DNA from 3 places in the Thioclava nitratireducens genome. Region 2 is predicted to be linked to each of the others. Evidence: riboswitches for the same ligand, from Rfam matches in the RefSeq annotation. Region 2 holds a riboswitch; each other region holds the start of a gene.
The links. Region 2 has a riboswitch for thiamine pyrophosphate ahead of thiB (thiamine ABC transporter substrate binding subunit). Riboswitches for the same ligand answer to the same signal wherever they lie in the genome.
Positions count from the first base shown of each region.

Region 1: another riboswitch for thiamine pyrophosphate. It lies ahead of thiC (phosphomethylpyrimidine synthase ThiC); the one in region 2 lies ahead of thiB (thiamine ABC transporter substrate binding subunit).
Region 3: another riboswitch for thiamine pyrophosphate. It lies ahead of thiM (hydroxyethylthiazole kinase); the one in region 2 lies ahead of thiB (thiamine ABC transporter substrate binding subunit).

Region 1 covers NZ_CP019437.1:862,249-864,509, forward strand. The annotation lists gene BMG03_RS04315 (S8 family peptidase) at 1-724, shown strand, start outside; TPP riboswitch at 808-928, shown strand; gene thiC (phosphomethylpyrimidine synthase ThiC) at 1,043-2,261, shown strand, end outside.
Region 2 covers NZ_CP019437.1:3,048,096-3,050,356, reverse strand. The annotation lists gene BMG03_RS14555 (DUF4139 domain-containing protein) at 1-883, opposite strand, end outside; TPP riboswitch at 1,058-1,162, shown strand; gene thiB (thiamine ABC transporter substrate binding subunit) at 1,199-2,191, shown strand; gene BMG03_RS14545 (thiamine/thiamine pyrophosphate ABC transporter permease ThiP) at 2,167-2,261, shown strand, end outside.
Region 3 covers NZ_CP019437.1:1,132,513-1,134,773, forward strand. The annotation lists gene BMG03_RS05615 (c-type cytochrome) at 1-422, opposite strand, end outside; TPP riboswitch at 734-828, shown strand; gene thiM (hydroxyethylthiazole kinase) at 890-1,678, shown strand; gene thiE (thiamine phosphate synthase) at 1,678-2,261, shown strand, end outside.

The DNA of each region.
Region 1 (2,261 bases), 1.7 Mb from region 2:
CGCCGCGATGGCCGCGCCATACCTGAAATCTTTCGATGCCACATCCGCGCTGCATTACGAAATCGGCCTCGGCGACGGGCTGTCGGCGTCGATTTCGCAGGCAGGCGGCGGGGCTGGAGATATCACCTCGCATTACATCGCCGGCTCGCTCAGTGCCCGGTTTGGCACCGGCGAGCTCTCGATGACCGTCGGCAGCCTGCATGAAGACGGCGGCTTCCTGGGAACCTCGGTGGGCGGCGCGTTCGGTGGCGGCCTGTCCAGCGATACCCGCTTCGTTCAGCTCGGCATGAACGTCGCCCTCGGTGACGGCACCTCTCTCGCGTTCACCGCGGCCAATGGCAGTTCGAACTTCTCCGGAGACGGTTTGCTTCGCTCTGGCAGCGGGCTGCACTCGAACGCCTATGCCGTGGGCCTGAGCAAGACAGGGTTTCTGTCCGGCGATGATCGTGTCTCCATCGGGATTTCGACGCCCATCTCGCTTGCCTCGGGCAAGATGACGATGAGCGTGCCGACCGCCGTCGGGGCCGCCGTCGGAAACACGCGCTCCGACAAGGTGGTGATGACGACCTCCTCGGTGAATATCGAAAGCGCAGCACCTCAGCCCGACCTTCAGTTCGGCTATTCGCGCACGGCGGGGATCGGTCGTCTCGGCGCGGGGCTTGTCTACGAACCCGGGAAGCGTTCCGCGATGGGGGTTTCGCTGGGATGGACGGCGCGCTTTTGAACCGCTGACGCCGGGCGCGCCGATCACGACCGCCGGATGCCACGCGGACGCGCCTTGCCAGGTTCGCACTTCGCTCCTACAACAGGATCACGCAGGGGAGTCCCGCTTAGGGGACTGAGAGGCTGACAGGGTGAAAACCCGGTGACGCGACCCTTTGAACCTGACCCAGTTGATACTGGCGTAGGAAGCTAGGCGCGCAGACCGGGAAGAGTCTTTCTATCGTTGCGGGCCATGACAAAAGGCCGTTCGGCCTTTGGTTTCCCAAGCGTCTCTCAATTGGTGTCCTTTGAGATCGAATGCTTGAGGAGCACCGAAACGATGAACATTCCCAACCCCAAGATCACCACCGGTCCGCTGCCGGCGTCGCGCAAGATCTACGTCGAGGGCGCTTTGCATGAAGGTCTGCGCGTGCCGATGCGCGAGATCGCCGTGCACCCCACTGCCGGGGAAGCACCGCTGCCGGTCTATGACAGTTCGGGCCCTTACACCGACCCCGAGGCCACGACCGATATCAATGCCGGTCTCGCACCGCTGCGTCGGGCATGGATCGAGGCGCGCGGCGATGTCGAGAGATATACCGGGCGCGATGTCCGACCCGAGGATAACGGCTTTGCCCAAGGGGCGCGGCTGACGCCGGAATTCCCGGTCAGGCGGCAACCGATGCGGGCCAAGGGCGACCGCGCGGTAACGCAGCTGGCCTATGCCCGCGCAGGCATCATCACGCCCGAGATGGAGTTCGTCGCGATCCGCGAGAACCAGCTGCGCGAGGCCGTAGGACCGCGCGACGGGCAGGACTGGGGCGCGAACCTGCCCGATTACGTGACGCCGGATTTCGTGCGCGACGAGATCGCCGCAGGCCGCGCGATCATCCCGGCCAATATCAACCACCCGGAAGCCGAGCCGATGATCATCGGGCGCAATTTCCTCGTGAAGATCAACGCCAACATGGGCACCTCGGCCGTCACCTCCTCGATGGAGGAAGAGGTCGACAAGTTGGTCTGGGCGATCCGCTGGGGCGCCGACACCGTGATGGACCTCTCGACCGGGCGCAACATCCACAACACCCGCGAATGGATCATCCGAAACAGCCCCGTGCCGATCGGGACCGTGCCGATCTATCAGGCGCTGGAGAAGGTGAACGGGATCGCCGAGGACCTGACATGGGAGGTCTTCCGCGACACGCTGATCGAACAGGCCGAGCAGGGCGTCGACTACTTCACGATCCATGCAGGGGTGCGTCTGCACATGGTGCCAATGACGGTGGAGCGCGTGACCGGGATCGTCAGCCGGGGCGGCTCGATCATGGCGAAATGGTGCCTGCATCACCACAAGGAGAGCTTCCTCTACGAGCATTTCGAAGAGATCTGCGACATCTGCCGCCGCTACGACGTCTCGTTCAGCCTCGGCGACGGGCTGCGGCCGGGCTCGATCGCGGATGCCAATGACGCTGCGCAATTCGCCGAGCTGGAGACGCTGGGCGAACTGACGAAGATCGCCTGGGCGAAGGACTGTCAGGTGATGATCGAAGGCCCCGGTC
Region 2 (2,261 bases):
GCGCATCCGGGTCGCCGATGTGCGCGAGGCGCGGATAGACTTCGCCTGGCTCTGCGCGCCCGCCGGGGCGAGCGGTCGAGAGCGTCAGGTCGACGTTACGCCAGTCCTCGCCGGTGGCCTGATGGACCGAGACGAAGCGCTCCATATCCACCGCGCCCTTGTCGCGGTCGAGCCGCAGATCATAGGAGGGCTGCCACCCGGCATTGTTAACGTAAGAGGTGATCGTCAGCGTGCCCGAGCCCTGCACCTTCGCGCTGAGCATCTCTCGATCTTTCGCCGGGTTCAGCAGCGCATCGAGCGCCGCTCGCGCCTGTTTCACCGCCTCTTTCGCGGGGTCGAGCGCGGCTTCCGCGCGGCGCGCTTCCGCTTCGGCGGCGATTGCGCGTTCGGTGGCCGAGAGAATCTGATCCTCCACCATCTGCGCCAGCGCGCGCAGCTGTTCGGGCGCGGTGACCTGCGAGTCGGTGTTCTTGAGATATGTGATCTGGTCGCGCGCGGCCTGCGCCTTGGCGCGGATCACGGCCACCGCGTCTTCCTTTTCCGCAAGGGCTTCCTTTGCAGAGGCTAGCCGGTCACGCGCAGCCTTCACCGCTGCGCTTTCGGTTCCGCTGGTCGCCGGCGCGCGCCCTGAGATCAGGCTCACCGCGCCGATCTGCACACCGTCACCCGACACCCGCAGCGTCGAGATGTCGGTGCCTTCGGGAAACCCCGGAACCAGCAGGTCATGGCTGCCCTCGGGCGCCTTCACCTCCACCTGCCGCACCACCTGCGCGCCCTGCGGAAAGAGCGTCACGGCCGTGATCTTGCCCGGTGCCTCGATCGTGTCGGCCAAGGCGGGCAGGGCGGTCGCGGCCATAAGGGCCGCCGTCAGGGTGATGCGCATCGGTTCCTCCCACATCCGTTCCGGATTGAGCCTGCGTCGGCCTGCGCGCAGTTGCAAGCCATTGAAATCCGGCGCGGGTCGTCACTGGCGGGAACTCGCCAGAGCGTTCGTGCTAGGCGTCGGGGGGCTACGACTGCTTGCCCTTGCGTCCGAAGCCCCGCGCGCATAGGTTGCGCCCCAACCTCGGGGTGCCGGATGATCCGGCTGAGATGCGATCCACGCGAACCCGTTGAACCTGAACCGGTTAAGACCGGCGGAGGGAAGGTAGCCGGATAGTCCGGCCCCACTCCGCCCGGCAAGCCCAAGGAGTGAGGCATGAAAACCCACCTGATGCTTGCGGGAGCCCTGAGCCTGATCGCCACGATGGCGGCGGCCGAGGACAAGCCCGTGCTCACCGTCTATGCGCCTGATTATTTCACGAGCGAATGGGGCCCCGGTCCCGCGATCGAGAAGGGGTTCGAGGCGACCTGCGATTGCGATCTGAAATTCGTGGCGGGCGATGTGTTGCCGCGCATCCTGCTCGAAGGCGACAAGACCTCCGCCGATGTCGCGATCGGTCTGAACACCGACGTGACCGCGAAGGCGCGCGCCACGGGCCTGTTCGCCCCGCATAACGAGGACACGTCCGACCTGACCATGCCGGTCAAATGGGACGATCCGATCTTTCTGCCCTTCGACTGGTCTGAACTGGCCTTCGTCTATGACAAGACCAAGCTGAAGAACCCGCCCACGAGCTTCCAGGACCTGCTGGATGCGCCCGACGACGCCTACAAGATCGTCATCGAGGATCCGCGCAGTTCGGTCGCGGGTCTGTCGCTGCTCTTGTGGGTGAAGGACATCTATGGCGACAAGGCCGAAGAGGCGTGGACGAAGATCGCGCCCAAGGTACTGACCGTGACGCCGGGCTGGTCGGAGGCCTACGGGATGTTCACCGACGGCGAGGCGGATATGGTGCTCAGCTACGTCACCTCGCCCGCCTATCACATCATGGCCGAGGAGGACGACAGCAAGGCTGCGGCGATCTTCCCCGAGGGGCATTACTTCACCCCCGAACTGGTCGCGCAGCTCAAGACCTCGAAACATCCCGAGCTGGCGCAGAAATTCATGGATTACGTGCTGAGCCCCGATTTCCAAGGCATGATCGCGACGGCGAACTGGTCCTTCCCGGCGAAACTGCCCCACGATCAGCTGCCTGAGGTGTTCCAGAAACTCCCGATGCCCGACAAGACGCTCTACCTGGGTGAGGCCGAGGCCGAGAAACTGCGCGGTCCGGCGCTGGAAGAATGGCAACGCGCCTTCTCCAGATAAGAGGCACGCCCATCTGGGCGGTGCTGGCGGGTGCGGCTTTGGCCGCGCTTGTCCTTGGCACTTTGGCGGC
Region 3 (2,261 bases), 1.9 Mb from region 2:
GGCTGCAGGTCCATCGCATCGATCGCTTTCTGGTCGATCGCGCTGTCCCCGGGTTTGAAACCGTTCTTGCAAAGCAGATAGGCGAATGTCTGGAGATACTGCTTGTCGGTCAGCTCGCCCGGGTCATCCTTGGGCATGTGCTTCGCGATGAAGTCGTATAGTTGCTTGCCGGTCATGCCGCTGTAATCGAGGCTGTCGGCGAATTTCTTGCCCGCCAGTGCCGGGCCTGCATCCCCCATCAGATCGCTGCCATGACAATCGGCGCAGTGCTTCTTGTACACGTCGTGGCCTGACGATGCCTGCTTGGATGTGAAAAGGGCCTGCTGGTCCGAAGAGCCCGGGTAGGCTGCGCTCGCGCAGAGGACAAGGGCGGTAACGAGGCCGGTCAGGGCCGTTCCGGAATGCGTGTCTAGACGTCTCATGCTAAAAAACCTCGCTCAATAATGCTGGGACGGAGCGGTGGGGGATATGGTTCCCCAACGGATGCAAGGTGCCTTTGTTCCATTCTGCTTTGCGGGCATCAGGCAGACGGGGCTGCACCGAGCATGTTTCGGATGGGAAAGCGGATCCGAAAACGACGCCGGTATCTTCGCTCTTTTCCGGCCTGACATATGACGGCGACCAGAATGGTTCCGCCGTTCAAGGATATGCGCTGGATGCTGATCGCGGCGAAGCTGTGGGCGCCTCGTCTGACCCGGCTTGACGGGCGGCGCGAAGGCTGTCACCTCTCGGAGCGAAGCGACAGGGGCGCTCGGGCAACCGGGCTGAGACGAACCCTTAGAACCTGAACCGGATAATGCCGGCGGAGGGAGGCGCGTGAGACGGTCAGGCGCGTTCCCGCCTTTGCCCCCTCGCACTTCTCCTGATGCCCGCAGCCAAGGAGAGAGCGATGGAAGATCCCGGACAATATCTCGCGGCGATGCGGCAGACCGCGCCGCTCGTTCACAACATCACCAATTACGTCGCGATGAACGTGATGGCGAATGTTCTGCTCGCCTCCGGCGCCTCGCCCGCGATGGTGCATGCGCGCGAGGAGGCGGCCGAGTTCGCCGGACTCGCGCAGGCGCTCAGCATCAATATCGGCACGGTGTCGCCGCCCTGGGCGGAGGCGATGGCGGCGGCGGCCAAGGTCGCGAGCGCGCAGGGAACCCCGTGGGTGCTAGACCCTGTCGCGGTCGGCGCGACGGATTATCGGCGTGCGCTCGGTGCGCGGCTCGTGGAACTGCGCCCGACGGCAATCCGCGGCAACGCGTCGGAGATCCTTGCGCTTGCGGGCGAGGCTGGCGCGGGGAAAGGGGCGGATTCCACTGAGAGTGTCGAGACCGCGGAAGGCGCCGCGCGGGCCTTGGCCCGGATGAGCGGGGCCGTAATTGCGGTGACCGGCGCGGTCGATTTTGTGACGGATGGGGAGCGCGCTGCGCGGGTCGCCAATGGCCATGCGATGATGCCGCGCGTGACCGCTCTGGGCTGTTCGCTGACTGGTCTGGTGGCTGCGTTTCTCGCAGGACAGCCTCGCTTCGAGGCGGTCGTCGCGGCGCTGGCTTATTTTGGGCTCGCCGGGGAGAGCGCCGGGGCGAGTGCCTCAGGCCCGGGAAGTTTTCAGGTCGCGTTCCTCGATGCGCTCTATGCGATCGACGCCGAGGCGCTGAGCGCCGGAGCTCGGATCGAATCCGCATGATGATCCCGTCCATCTGTTTCGTCACCGACCCGGCCGCCCCGCAGCCGGTGCTCGCGCAAGCCGTGGCCGCGGCACGGGGCGGTGCAGGCTGGGTGCAGCTGCGCGACAAGGTGCTCCCCGATGCAGAATTCGCCGCGCTGGCCCGGACGCTGGTCGAAGCGCTTGCCCCCTATGACGTGCCGCTGATCGTGAACGATAGGGTCGCGGTGGCCATCGAGATTGGGGCCGCCGGGCTGCATATCGGCCAGAGCGATGGCGACCCCGCCGCGATCCGCCGCCGGATCGGGCCCGACATGCTCCTAGGCCTCTCGATCGAGACCGAGGCGCAGATCGCCGCCGTTCCTCCCGGCATCGATTATCTCGGCGTCGGTCCGATCCATGCGACCGGCTCGAAGCCCGACCATGCCGCCCCGATCGGCCATTCAGGCTTTGCCCGGATCGTCTCGCGCACCGATCTTCCCTGCCTCGCGATCGGCGGGATCACTGCCACTGACGCGCCCGCAATCCGCGCGGCGGGCGGTGCCGGTCTCGCGGTGATTTCTGCCATCTCGCGTGCCCCTGACATGGCGCGCGCCACCCGAAC